4 regions of the Streptomyces sp. NPDC019937 genome follow, and region 1 is predicted to be linked to each of the others. Evidence: riboswitches for the same ligand, from Rfam matches in the RefSeq annotation. Region 1 holds a riboswitch; each other region holds the start of a gene.
The links. Region 1 has a riboswitch for thiamine pyrophosphate ahead of thiO (glycine oxidase ThiO). Riboswitches for the same ligand answer to the same signal wherever they lie in the genome.
Positions count from the first base shown of each region.

Region 2: linked by a shared signal. The riboswitch ahead of ABZ562_RS39385 (cytosine permease) and the one ahead of thiO (glycine oxidase ThiO) in region 1 are both predicted to bind thiamine pyrophosphate.
Region 3: linked by a shared signal. The riboswitch ahead of thiC (phosphomethylpyrimidine synthase ThiC) and the one ahead of thiO (glycine oxidase ThiO) in region 1 are both predicted to bind thiamine pyrophosphate.
Region 4: linked by a shared signal. The riboswitch ahead of ABZ562_RS31130 (thiamine ABC transporter substrate-binding protein) and the one ahead of thiO (glycine oxidase ThiO) in region 1 are both predicted to bind thiamine pyrophosphate.

Region 1 is NZ_JBEYAL010000047.1:19,872-22,065, forward strand. Features, by position in the region: gene ABZ562_RS34725 (FAD-dependent oxidoreductase) at 1-582, opposite strand, end outside; TPP riboswitch at 770-883, shown strand; gene thiO (glycine oxidase ThiO) at 881-2,086, shown strand; gene thiS (sulfur carrier protein ThiS) at 2,083-2,194, shown strand, end outside.
Region 2 is NZ_JBEYAL010000075.1:7,408-9,601, reverse strand. Features, by position in the region: gene ABZ562_RS39385 (cytosine permease) at 1-947, opposite strand, end outside; TPP riboswitch at 939-1,034, opposite strand; gene ABZ562_RS39380 (triphosphoribosyl-dephospho-CoA synthase) at 1,048-1,935, opposite strand; gene ABZ562_RS39375 (IlvD/Edd family dehydratase) at 2,006-2,194, opposite strand, start outside.
Region 3 is NZ_JBEYAL010000010.1:153,604-155,797, reverse strand. Features, by position in the region: gene ABZ562_RS12760 (YibE/F family protein) at 1-686, opposite strand, end outside; TPP riboswitch at 756-872, shown strand; gene thiC (phosphomethylpyrimidine synthase ThiC) at 886-2,194, shown strand, end outside.
Region 4 is NZ_JBEYAL010000037.1:66,525-68,718, forward strand. Features, by position in the region: gene ABZ562_RS31130 (thiamine ABC transporter substrate-binding protein) at 1-883, opposite strand, end outside; TPP riboswitch at 878-981, opposite strand; gene rlmN (23S rRNA (adenine(2503)-C(2))-methyltransferase RlmN) at 1,047-2,153, opposite strand.

The DNA of each region.
Region 1 (2,194 bases):
GGTCATATGGGCGGCGACCTCCGCCGGGAGGGCGCCGACCAGCGGCCGGTCCGCGGCCTCGACGACCGTCACCGCGCAGCCCGCCTCGCGGGCGGCGGTCGCGAACTCCGCTCCGATCCAGCCCGCCCCGACCACCACGACCTCGCCCTGTCCGGCGAGCACCGGGCGCAGCCGCTCGGCGTCGTCCAGGGTGCGCAGGAGGTGGACGCCCGGCACGTCCTCGCTGCCGGGCAGGGCGATCGGCTCGGCGCCGGTGGCGATCACCAGGACGTCGTACGGGATCGGGCCCGATCCGGTGTCCACCGTCCGCCCGCCGGTGTCCAGCCCGGTCACCGGGACGCCGAGGCGCAGCTCGATGCCGAGCGCGGCGAAGTCCACGTCGAACGCGGACCCCTCGGCCTTGCCGAGCAGTACGGCCTTGGACAGCGGCGGCCGGTCGTACGGCTGATGGGGCTCGGCGCCCAGCAGCAGGATCTCCCCGGTCCAGCCCTGCTCCCGCAGCGCGACCGCGGTCTGCACCCCCGCCATGCCCGCGCCGACGATCACCACCCGCTGTCCGCCGCCACCCGCCGAGGACGCCATCGTCTTCGTCGTCTCATCGCTCACACGATCACTGTATTGCGGCAGGTGGGGCGGACCGCAGAGCGCACGACGAGATCTCGGGCACAGCCCGGCCGGCCGGACGGCCGTCGCGAAGGGGCCCCGGCACCCGGCCCCGCCCGGGGCGCTCCCTTCCGGGCGATTCGGGGCGCGTACTAGGGTGGCGGGACAGAGCACTCGCGGGAGCCCGGGCGCACCGGGCTGAGAGGGAGGCTGGCGCGGCCTCCGACCGTACGAACCTGATCCGGGTCATGCCGGCGAAGGGAGGGGGCGACAGCCCATGCACACGCCACCCCACACAGCGCGCGAGGCACCCGCCGGTGACGCGCCGTACGACGTCCTCGTCATCGGCGGCGGCATCATCGGCCTGGTCACGGCCTGGCGGGCGGCCCAGCGGGGCTTGCGCACCGCCGTCGCCGACCCGGCGCCCGGCGGCGGTGCCGCCCAGGTCGCGGCCGGGATGCTGGCCGCCGTCACCGAGCTGCACTACGGCGAGCAGACCCTGCTCGGGCTGAATCTGGCCTCGGCGCGCCGCTATCCGTCCTTCGTTGCGGAGCTGGAGGAGGCGAGCGGCCACGACCTGGGCTTTCGCACCTGCGGCACGCTCTCGGTCGCGCTCGACGCGGACGACCGCGCGCATCTGCGGGAGCTGCACGCCTTCCAGCAGCGGCTCGGGCTGGACGCGCAGTGGCTGACCGGGCGCGAATGCCGGCGCCTGGAGCCGATGCTCGCGCCGGGCGTGCGCGGGGGCCTGCGCGTCGACGGCGACCACCAGATCGACCCGCGGCGGCTGGCGGCCGCGCTGCTGACGGCGTGCGAGCGCGCCGGGGTGGCCCTCCACCGCGCCCGCGCGGAGCGGCTGGCGCTGGACGGCGACCGGGCCGCCGGGGCCGAGCTGGCCGATGGCACCCGGCTGGCCGCCTGGCAGACCGTGCTGGCCGCCGGCAGCCTCAGCGGGCGGCTCCCGGGCGTCCCCGAGGAGGTCCTGCCGCCCGTACGCCCCGTCAAGGGCCAGGTGCTGCGGCTGTCGGTGCCCGGCCCGTACGCGCCGTTCCTGTCCCGGACCGTGCGGGCCGTGGTGCGCGGCGGGCACGTCTACCTCGTCCCGCGCGAGAACGGCGAGCTGGTCGTCGGCGCGACCACGGAGGAGCTGGGCTGGGACACCACGGTCACCGCGGGCGGGGTGTACGAGCTGCTGCGCGACGCGCACGAGCTGGTGCCCGGCATCACCGAGCTGCCGCTCGTCGAGACCCGCGCCGGGCTGCGCCCCGGCTCCCCCGACAACGCCCCGCTGCTCGGCCCGACCGCGCTGCCGGGCCTCCAGCTGGCCACCGGCCACTACCGCAACGGCGTCCTGCTCACCCCGATCACCGGCGATGTCATGGCCGAGGCTCTGACCGGCGGCGAACTCCCGCCCGACGCGCGGCCGTTCTCCCCGCGCCGCTTCGCGCCGCACCTCGCGGCAGTACAGGAGCACATCGCATGACCGTCACCGTGAACGGCGAGCCCCGCGAGCTGCCCGACGGCACCACCCTCGACGGGGTCGTCGCGACCCTCACCCAGGCGCCCTCGGGCGTCGCCGCGGCCGTCAACG
Region 2 (2,194 bases), on a different contig from region 1:
GCGTTGCTGCACAGCGCGGCGAGCGCCACGGCCAGCAGCCCGAACGCGCCGAGCGCCCCGCCGCCCAGGGCCGCGTCGACGCCGCGGGCGGTCTGGTCGGTGAACACGGACGCTCCCCACAGCCCGAGCGCCTGGACGGCCACGAAGGACACGGTGACGCCGAGCAGCGTGCACCAGAACATGCGCGGCCGGGAGGTGGCGCGGGGCAGATAGCGGCTGAAGTCGCTGGCGTACGGCGCCCACGACAGCGCCAGGCTCAGGGCGATCGTGCTGGTCAGGACGAACGCGCCGACGCGGTCGGCGCCGTGGGCCGACCCGGTGGCGGCGGGGTGGACACCGTCGAGCAGCCGGACGGCCAGGGTGGCGAAGGCGGCGGCGAGGACGAAGGTCATCAGCTTCTGCATGCGGTGGATGGCCTCGTAGCCCAGCACCCCGAGCGCGCCCTGGGCGGCCATCATGATCAGCACCCCCAGCCAGAACGGCAGCCCGCACAGCCGGGCCAGCGCGTCACCGCCGAACAGGCCGATGAGCGCGTCCCAGGCGACCGAGGACAGCCACTGCAGGACGCCGGGCACCGCCACGCCCCGGCCGAACGCCAACCGCGCCAGGGGCAGCTGCCCGGCCCCGGTCTGGCTACCCCAGGTGCCCAGATACGCGGTGGGTACGGCGCCGATGAGGGTGCCCAGGACGACGGCGGCCAGCGCGGTGGCGAAGTCCAGGCCGAGGGAGATGCCGACGGTGCCGGTGAACACGCCGGTCATGGTCAGGTTCGGGGCGAACCACACGGTGAACAGGCGCCCCGGCCCGCCGTAGCGGTGGCTTTCCGGGACCGGCGCGATCCCGCGCGCCTCGACGCGCAGGTCCCCGGGCGCGGTGGGCATCCGCCCGTCGAAGACGGATTCCGCGCCGGTGAGCGCCGGGTCGGTGGCAGCATGCGGCCGTGGCATCGATGACATCCCTCCGCCAGTATTAACTGGTTCAGGTTCGACGGGTGTGATCTCAGCCCCCGCGTGGGGGCACCCCGTGTCCGGTGGAGCGCCCTTAAGGCTAGCCCCTCGCCCCGTGGTCCCGGCCCCGGGGGCGATCCGCGGGCCGGGCCGTGGCCGGGAGCGTGTCCAGGAACAGCGCCCCGGCCAGCAGCGCGGCGCTTCCCCGGGGCGCCACGCCCGTCTCGCGCAGCTCGGCGTCGAAGGCGGCGAGGGCGGCGGCGCCCGGGGCCGTCGCGGTGCCGCCCGCCTCCAGCACACCGCGCGCCCCGTCCTGCACCCGCCGGAGGGCGGGCGGCCCCGCCTGGTACAGCGGGCCGGTGTCCTGGAGGGTGCTCATCACGGTGAGCAGCGCGTCGAGGCGGGCCTGGGTCTCGGTGGCGCCCGCGGCCCGCGCCGTGGACAGGGCGTCCAGGGCGCGGCGTACGTGCGGGAAGGCGGCCCGCGCCTCGCCGCGCGCGCCCGCCGCCCCGTAGGTGGCCGAGACCTGCGACCCCGCCGAGGGCCTGCGCGGGGCGCCACGGTCGGCGTGGGTCGCCAGCTGCCGGGCGGTGGCGGTCAGCTCCCGCGGCGCGGCGCCGGGCCGCAGGGCGGCGGCCGCGACCAGCAGCCCCAGCACCCACAGCGCCCCGTGGTGCGGACGGCCGGTGGCCGGGCCGCCGCCGGCCCGCGCCATGGTCCACTCGGCGCAGCGGCCGATGGCGCCCAGCTCCTCACGGAGCGCCCGGGTCGGCTCGCCGGGGCGGCGGGCGGCGGCGGCCATGGCCGCGAACCCGGGGGCCAGCGCCTTGGCCGACCAGCGCAGCGCGAGCAGATCGGTGCCGGTGGCGCGGGCCTGGAGGTCGCGGGTGTCCGCGAGGCCCGGTTTGGGGGTCAGCTCCGCCTGGGAGATCAGGGCTCGTACGGCGGTCCGCGCCAGTGCCTCGTCCAGGGAACGCGTCGTGGGCATGCCCGGAGGGTAGGGGGCGAACCTTTCCCGGGCCTGGGCCGTTCCTGTGGTTCCGCTGTGTGCGGGCCCGTCAGTGCGACTCCCTGGCCACGAAGGATCCGCGGGTGCCCGCGAGGAAGTCCAGTCCGGCGCCGCGGTCGGCCTGTTCGACGTGGTCGCGGTAGATCCGCTCCCATCCGCCGGTGGCCGGTGGCGCGGCGGCGGTCACGGGCTGCCGTGCGGCGAGTTCCTCGTCCGGTATGTCCAGCCGCAAGAGCCG
Region 3 (2,194 bases), on a different contig from region 1:
AGCGCCACCAGCGCGAAGACGCCGCGCAGCCGGCCGACGGCCACGACCACGAGCGCGAACAGCCCGGCGAGCAGCGCCATCGGGAACGAGCGGTCCACGTCCGAGACCGAGTACTGGAGATTCTTCGGCGCCTTGGGCGCGTAACTCAGCTTCAGCTCCTGCCCGGCGCTGAACTTCCGTGAGGCGTTCGGCTGGACGATCTCGGGGAACGTACGGCCCTTGTCCTTGCCCGAGGTGACCTCGATGGTGGCCCGCTCGCAGACGCTCTTCCCGCCGCCGGTGGCCCCGCCGCCGCTTCCGCCGGCCGCGCCGCCCGTCCCGCCGCCGGGCGCCGGGGCGCCGCCCTGCTGACCCGGCTCGGTGGGGGCCTGCGGCTGCGCGTTGACGTCGGCGCAGTCGACCTCCTCCACCTTCACCACCCGCCCGGCGGCCGTCTCCTGGTCGAAGCCGAGCCCGCTGCGGCCGTGCGTGGTGTGCTCGGGGCTGCCCGGCCACAGCGCGACCAGCCCGGCGAGGACGGCGACGGCGAAGGGGATGAGCACCACCGCGATGACCTTGCGGAGGCGTGCGGAGACGGGGGCGGCCGGACCGTGCGCATGGGCATGGCTGTGGCCGTGGGAGTGGGAGTGGGCCTGGCCGGGCACGCGGGGCTGCTCGGGCGGATGGTCCTGCTGTGTCGCGGTCACCGTCGCATCATCGCAAGAGTGCGAGGCCCCCTGTTCAGGTATGCGGGGAAACCGTTAGCGTGGGGGCACCTTTGCAATCGCGGGAGCTCGGAGCACCGGGCTGAGAGGGCGCTGACGCGACAGCTGCGCCGACCGCTGAACCTGTTACCGGGTAATGCCGGCGTAGGGAGTGGGTCTCATGACTCAGCAGGATGCACACATGCGCGAAAACGCCGGCGATTTCGGCTGGCACAAGGGATATGTCACGGGTTCCCGCCCGGACATCCAGGTCCCGGTGCGCCGCGTGCACCTCACCAATGGCCAGGACGTGACGCTGTACGACACCTCCGGCCCGTACACCGACCCCCACATCGACACCGACGTCCGCCGTGGCCTCGCGCCGCTGCGGCAGAACTGGATCATCGCCCGCGGCGACACCGAGGAGTACTCCGGCCGCCCGGCCCGGCCGGAGGACGACGGGGTCAAACACACCTCGCCCCGCGGTGGCCTGCGCAACCTCGACGCGGTCTTCCCCGGACGGCCGCGCCAGCCCCGCCGGGCCCGTGACGGCGCCGCCGTCACCCAACTCGCGTACGCCCGCCGGGGCGAGGTCACCGCGGAGATGGAGTACGTGGCGCTCCGCGAGAACGTCTCCCCCGAGGTGGTCCGCGAGGAGATCGCGGCGGGCCGGGCCGTACTGCCCGCCAACGTCAATCACCCGGAGATCGAGCCGATGATCATCGGCAAGCGGTTCCTGGTGAAGGTCAACGCCAACATCGGCAACTCCGCCGTCACCTCGTCCATCGAGGAAGAGGTCGAGAAGATGACCTGGGCGACCCGCTGGGGCGCCGACACGGTCATGGACCTCTCGACCGGCCGCAACATCCACACCACCCGCGAGTGGGTGCTGCGCAACTCACCCGTCCCCATCGGCACCGTGCCGCTCTACCAGGCGCTGGAGAAGGTCGACGGCAAGGCCGAGGAGCTGACCTGGGAGGTCTACAAGGACACCGTCATCGAACAGGCCGAGCAGGGCGTCGACTACATGACGGTGCACGCGGGCGTGCGGCTGCCGTACGTCCCCCTGACCGCCCGCCGCAAGACCGGCATCGTCTCCCGCGGCGGCTCGATCATGGCCGCCTGGTGCCTGGCCCACCATCAGGAGTCGTTCCTCTATACCCACTTCGAGGAGCTGTGCGAGATCCTCGCGGCCTACGACGTCACCTACTCGCTCGGTGACGGACTGCGCCCCGGGTCCATCGCCGACGCCAACGACGAGGCCCAGTTCGCGGAGCTGCGCACGCTCGGCGAACTCAACCGGACCGCCAAGGAGCACGGCGTCCAGACGATGATCGAGGGCCCGGGTCATGTCCCGATGCACAAGATCAAGGAGAACGTCGACCTCCAGCAGGAGATCTGCGAGGAGGCCCCCTTCTACACCCTGGGCCCCCTCACCACGGATGTCGCGCCCGCATACGACCACATCACCTCGGGGATCGGCGCCGCGATGATCGCCTGGTGGGGCACGG
Region 4 (2,194 bases), on a different contig from region 1:
GGAAGTCCAGCAGCGCCTTGCCGCCCTTGGTGTTGCCCCCGCCCTTCAGCAGCCCGGCGAACTCCGTCTGCCGGAAGCAGGTCCCTTCCGCCACCCCGGTCGGGGCCTTGGCGGGCTTCGACTTCGCGTCCGCCACCTCGGCGGGCGGGCTGGAGGCGTACGAGACGACGAGCGGCTTGTCGCCCTTGGCGCCACCCGCCGAGCCGGAGAAGCGGTCGTAGTACGCCTGCTCCCAGCCGTCGACCACCTCGACGCCGTTGGCCCGCAGCTTCTTCCAGTAGTCCCGCCAGCCGTGGTCGCCGTAGCGGGCGGCGGTGCCGAGCAGGAAGGCGAGGCCGGGGGAGGAGGTGGCGGCGTTCTCGGTGACCAGCAGGTTCTTGTACGCGGGCTTGGTCAGGTCGGCGAACGTCCTGGGCGGCGCGAGCTTCTCGCGTGCGAACCAGGCGCGGTCGTAGTTGACGCAGATGTCGCCGTAGTCGACCGGTGTGACGCGGTTCTTCGCCCGGTCGGGCTGGAAGGCCGCGGGGACCTTGTCCAGCCCCTTCGCCTCGTACGGCGTGAACAGGTCGTTGTCCAGCGCGCGGGAGAGCAGGGTGTTGTCGACGCCGAAGAACACATCGCCCTGCGGATGGTCCTTGGACAGGATCGCCTGGTTGACGGCGGCCCCCGCGTCACCACCGGCCTGCACCCGCACCTTGTAGCCGGTCTCGCGTGTGAACTCCTTGAGGACCGCCTTGGACGCCGCGAACGAGTCGTGCGAGACCAGGGTGACGGTCTTGGAGTCCTTGCCGTCCGCCGCGCCCCCACCGCAGCCCGCGAGGACGCCGGCGCCGAGAGAGGCCACGAGGGCGGCGGTGACGGCACGCCGAAGATGGCTGTTCATGCTGGGCTGACTCCCTACGCCGGTATGACCCGGATCAGGTTGGAGGGTCTGCGGCCGGGCCGCACTCTCAGCGCTCTCGCGCTCCCCTGTCGGAATGTTCATTTGTGCGTCGTCGCGGGATGGTTGTACGACGGTGGTGCGAAGGCACCGTATCAGCCGGTGGTCAGCGCTCCGTGGCCGCCAGCTGGCCGCACGCCCCGTCGATCTCCTGCCCCCGGGTGTCCCGGACGGTCACCGGCACCCCGTGCGCCTCCAGCGCCGCCACGAACGCCTTCTCGTCCTCGGGCCGGGACGCCGTCCACTTGGAGCCGGGCGTCGGGTTGAGCGGGATGAGGTTGACGTGCACCCGATGGCCCTTGAGCAGCCTGCCGAGCAGATCGGCGCGCCACGCCTGGTCGTTGATGTCCTTGATCAGGGCGTACTCGATGGAGATCCGGCGGCCCGACTTCTCCGCGTACTCCCACGCCGCGTCCAGGACCTCGCGCACCTTCCAGCGGGTGTTGACCGGGACGAGGGTGTCGCGCAGCTCGTCGTCGGGCGCGTGCAGGGACACCGCGAGCCGGCACTTGAAGCCCTCGTCGGCGAACCGCAGCATCGCCGGGACCAGCCCCACGGTCGAGACGGTGATCCCGCGCTGGGACAGGCCGAGGCCATCCGGCTCGGGGTCGGTGAGCCGGCGGATGGCGCCGATGACCCGGTTGTAGTTGGCCAGCGGCTCGCCCATGCCCATGAAGACGATGTTGGACAGCCGGGCGGGGCCTCCCGGGATCTCCCCGTCGCGCAGCGCCCGCATGCCGTCGACGATCTGGTGCACGATCTCGGCGGTCGACAGATTGCGGTCCAGACCCGCCTGGCCGGTGGCGCAGAACGGGCAGTTCATGCCGCAGCCCGCCTGGGAGCTGATGCACATGGTGACCCGGTCCGGGTAGCGCATCAGCACGGACTCCACGAGCGTGCCGTCGAAGAGCCGCCACAGGGTCTTGCGGGTGGTGTCGTCGTCGCAGCTGATGTGCCGCACCACGCTCATGAGGTCCGGCAGCAGCTCGGCCGCGAGCTTCTCGCGCGCGGCGGCCGGTACGTCGGTCCACTGGGCGGGGTCGTCGGTGTAGCGGGCGAAGTAGTGACGCGACACCTGACCGGCCCGGAAGGGCTTCTCCCCGAGGGCCGCGACAGCCTCGCGGCGCTCGGCGGGCGTGAGGTCGGCGAGGTGCCGCGGGGGCTTCTTGGCCCCACGCGGCACAGCGAAAGTGAGTTCTCCGGGCTTAGGCATGGCCGTACCAGTGTCGCAGACATGCGGAAGGCCCCGCGCCA